2 regions of the Chitinibacter mangrovi genome follow, and region 1 is predicted to be linked to the other one. Evidence: predicted binding sites of a transcription regulator. Region 1 holds the regulator's gene; the other holds the start of a gene.
The links. Region 1 encodes FNR, which switches genes on or off when oxygen is low (the NO sensors DNR and NnrR bind a similar motif). Its sites were predicted from a motif close to TTGATNNNNATCAA; they were not measured.
Positions count from the first base shown of each region.

Region 2: the regulator FNR is predicted to act here: its motif matches at 987-1,000, upstream of ABHF33_RS09165 (ATP synthase subunit I).

Region 1 covers NZ_CP157355.1:3,190,021-3,192,225, reverse strand. Annotated here, with positions in the region: gene hemN (oxygen-independent coproporphyrinogen III oxidase) at 1-66, opposite strand, end outside; gene fnr (fumarate/nitrate reduction transcriptional regulator Fnr) at 390-1,136, shown strand; gene ABHF33_RS15055 (hypothetical protein) at 1,158-1,850, shown strand; gene ABHF33_RS15050 (PTS sugar transporter subunit IIA) at 2,102-2,205, opposite strand, start outside.
Region 2 covers NZ_CP157355.1:1,931,567-1,933,771, reverse strand. Annotated here, with positions in the region: gene atpB (F0F1 ATP synthase subunit A) at 1-570, opposite strand, end outside; gene ABHF33_RS09165 (ATP synthase subunit I) at 582-917, opposite strand; gene ABHF33_RS09160 (ParB/RepB/Spo0J family partition protein) at 1,134-1,985, opposite strand; gene ABHF33_RS09155 (ParA family protein) at 2,068-2,205, opposite strand, start outside.

The DNA.
Region 1 (2,205 bases):
GTAACGAACAATCAGCTCGCGATCGAATTCAACCCCACCGAGACCCTGTATTAATTCCTTGCCCATTGTGTATTCTGCCTTGATTGTTGCGCTGTTTTTTTATTGCTTCGGGCTATCCCGAGATGCTTTGCCGCGGCCTTACGTGACAGACTGTGCCAAGCGACTTTGTCTTCATGCTGGCTTGACCAAGCAGAGCGCCGCTGAAATGATTGCCACAAAATCACGCCGGAGCGGGTGCAAACTCAAGCTAGCTGGCGCAGCTTAAAAGCTAGTACAATGATTGAGCTTGATCCATATCAAGTTCCTTGCACTGACAGTGGGGTATCTACCTCTTCGGAGAGGTACAATACTTACCCTGCCTGTTTTAACTATCATCTTGTGAGAGTCCCATGATTTCCCCGATCCAAGTTCGCGACATGTCACCACGCCATCTGCGCAATTCATGCACCAACTGCAGCTTGCGTGAACTCTGTCTGCCTTTGGGTCTGTCGCCGGAGGAAATGCAGGAGCTGGATGGCATCATCACACAGGCCCGCCCGGTCAAACGCGGCGAGGCGCTGTATCGTGCAGGTGAGCCATTCCGTTCGCTCTACGCTATCCGCTTGGGCTTTTTCAAAGCCAGCGTGATTTCGGAAGATGGCCGCGAGCAAGTGACCGGCTTCCATATGTCGGGCGAATTGATGGGCATGGATGCGATCAGCACGGATGTGCATACTTGCGACGCGATTGCGCTGGAAGACAGTGAAGTCTGCGAGCTACCATTTAATGATATTGAAGAACTGTCACGCGAAATCCCGCTGCTGCAACGCCACTTCCATAAAGTGATGAGCCGCGAAATCGTTCGCGATCATGGCGTGATGCTATTACTGGGCAATATGAAAGCCGAAGAGCGTCTGGCGGCATTTTTGCTTAATCTGTCGCAACGCTTTGCCATTCGAGGCTATTCGTCCAGCAGCTTTCATTTGCGCATGACTCGCGAAGAAATCGGTAGCTATCTGGGCTTGAAGCTGGAAACGGTGAGCCGCACCTTGTCCAAATTCCAGGATCAGGGCTTTATCAAGGTACAAAACCGCCTGATCGAGCTGGAGAACATCGACAGCTTGAAAAAACTACTCAATACCTGCCACGACGAGTAATTTACCCAAAGGGGTATATTGATGCACACTCATCTAGTAGCCCCTTCCCAGCTTATACCCCTAATCTCAGCGCGGCTTGGCTTTCATCCGCCTGTGCACAGCTACAGCCTGCATCCTCTGAGCAGCCAGCTACAGGGCATCGCCAGCGGTGCGCAGGTTTTGCTAGTGCAGGCGCCTGATGATCAATACGTGCATCGCCTGCAAGCCAGCCATCCCAATCTGCTTGATTTGCTGCTCGTCCCTTCCCCGATCGCCCCGAGCCACGGCTTTATCACGCTGGCCAGCGGCAACAATGCACAACTGACCGAGGCGGCCAGCCTGATCGACCATCTGGCACCCATCCACAATGGCTGGCTCCATATTGGGCCGCTGGGCTCATGCGGATACATCAACCAGCTTTGGCATACACTGCTCACTCCGCAAGGCGCGCCGCCATTTCTGGACTGGAGACTGCTATCAGAGGCAAACACGCAAGCCAAGGCACTGGATCACACCCTCACACAGGCCGATCTGATTGCCCAGCTGGCCTCACTAATGGCTCAGCAACAACTACAGATCCAGACCATGGCCAGCATTTCTCGCCGTTTTCTGGCCGACTATCCTGACGAAGCATTTATCCCCCACCACCCGCAAACCAGCAACTTCTTTGGTGCCTTTTCAGCAAGCAATCAGGCTCCGGCTGAGCAGCTGGCGCGCTTGCTGGCTCAGTATTAAACACATCCACAACACCATAAAAAAACGCCACCCGAAGGTGGCGTTTCAGGCTACTGACAAAGTGGGATATCAGCACTGCCAAGTCACGGCAAAGCCGTGCCTGAGAAATCGAGGCTCGAAACTGTAGCCTGTCTGTTTTATTCCCACCCCTTCCGTCCCCTCCTTGAGGGGAACCTCGCGACGCGAGTGGCGTTTATCGTCAAATAAAAACGCCACCCGAAGGTGGCGTTTTTACTAGCACGAAAGGCGCTTTATTTCTTTTTGATGGTATACAGCGGCGTCTGACCGGCAATCACCGAACCTGAAGCCAGATTCAGCAAAGGCGCAAAGTCATCAGCATTGCTCAGCACCACCG
Region 2 (2,205 bases), 1.3 Mb from region 1:
GAAAGCAAAGTTCACTGGCATCAGGATGATAGTCATAACCAAGCCATCAGCGTGGAATGGTGCGGTGAACAATTCTTTGATCCAGCCAAACAGACCTTTGGCAGAAATCGAGAAGCCAATGATCAGCAACATCACAGTCAAAGACATTGCAAAAGTCTGGTTCACGTCAGCAGTCGGTACAACGCGTAGGTAAACGTGGTGAGGGTCAGCACCAAAGAAGGTGTAGCCAACCCATTGCGCCGCCATCGGCAGCAAGTCAACGGGCAAGAAGTCCATTGAGTTCATCAGGAACACCCAGCAGAAAATCGTCAGGCTCAATGGGCCGATCACTTTTGATTTTGCGTGGAAAGCATCCTTGATCTGGTTGTCGACCATTTCAACAATCAGCTCAACAAAGTTTTGCAAACGACCTGGCACGCCAGCGGTAGCCTTGTTGGCGACATAAGCAAAAACGCCGACAAACAACAAACCCAAAATCAGCGCAACCCAGAAGGTATCCAAATGGATGCCACTGGCCGATTTGGCAAAGGTCAAATGGTGCTGGATATAACTAGTTGCATCTTGTGCCATGATTTCTTTTATTACCGTCTGTTAATTAAAAGCCCAAACCAGTAGGCACTAGCCGCTGCCAGGTATCCTGCGAACACCCACAGCCATGCTGCCTGCCGATACAAAACAAATAACGCTGCAAAGCTGAGCAACGTTACACAAAGCTTGGCCATTTCGGCAGCAAAGTGGCGGCGCATGATTTCGGCTGGCGGCGCAAATTTCACGCTAAACGCGATCATTGCGTACAACACGCTACCCAAAATGGCGATTAATCCACCCAAACCACTTGCAATTGCTGCTTTTTGACCCAAAATCAGTAAGAGCGCTACAGCGAGTACCACGGTGATCGCTAGCTGCAAGCGAATCACGCCCCGAATCTGTGCTGTCTTGACCATCGTCCCACCGTAAGTGAAACCCCGCGATTATACGGAGTAGATTTGCCCTACGTCAATTTTACACATTGACTTAGCGGCATTTATTTTTCAAATGATGCCAGACGGGTAAAGAGAAAAGCCTTTCTTTTTAAACGAGTAATCATCAATTCAGAATTGTCGCCACTTTTTGGTGCAAGCGGCGCACCAGATTTACATCCGTGCCAACAAGGCGTCCAGCTGGGCTTCGTTTTCGTACTCGATGGTAATTTTGCCCTGACCCTGTTTGCCCGTCACAATCCGTACCTTGGTCCCCAATCGAGCTGAAAGGTTCTCCTGACGCGCAATAATTTGCGGATCGGCTGGCAACGCCGGTTTTTGCTGTGGCTCGGCCTGCATTTTTTTCACCAGCGCCTCGACTTCGCGCACCGACAGACCTTTGAGCACGACATGCCTAGCAGCTTCCAGCTGACGATCTTCGTTCAACGGTAGCAAGGCACGTGCGTGCCCCATATCCAGCTGCCCGGCCAGCAACATCTCGCGCACCGCAGGCACCAGATTCAATAAGCGCAGCAAATTGGCCACCGCGGAGCGGGATTTACCCAAAGCCTGCGCCGCCGCTTCCTGCGTCAGGCCAAACTCGTCAACCAGACGCTGAATGCCGATGGCTTCTTCGAGTGGATTCAGATTTTCGCGCTGGATATTCTCGATCAAGGCCATCGCCAGCGCGGCTTCGTCAGCAATCTCGCGTACCAGCGCCGGGATTTCGCTCAAGCCAGCCAGCTGCGCCGCACGCCAGCGGCGCTCGCCGGCGATGATTTCATAGCGCTCAGTCGCAGACTGATTGTCCGCAATCGCCCGCACCAATATCGGCTGCATCAGGCCTTGCGCACGAATCGACGCCGCCAGCTCTTGCAATGCGTCTTCGTCCATCAACGAACGGGGCTGGTACTTACCTGGCTGCAGCTGCTCAACAGCCAGCGTTTTAAGCTCGTCGCTGGCCGATGGCTCGCCCATCAAGGCGTCAAGACCACGCCCCAGACCTTTGAATTTTTTACTGACCATTGCCATTCCAACACTTATTTATTGGGGTATCTATCGCAAAGCCAAGCTGGCCATGCTTTTGCAGGCATTACCTCTGCATCTGTTACATCACGGGCATGGCTTCTTGCACGCCATGCCGCGCCAGCAACTCTTCGGCCAGCGCCAGATACGCTTGCGCGCCTTTGGATGATTTGTCGTAAGCCAAAATCGGCCGTCCGTAACTTGGCGCTTCGGCCAGCCG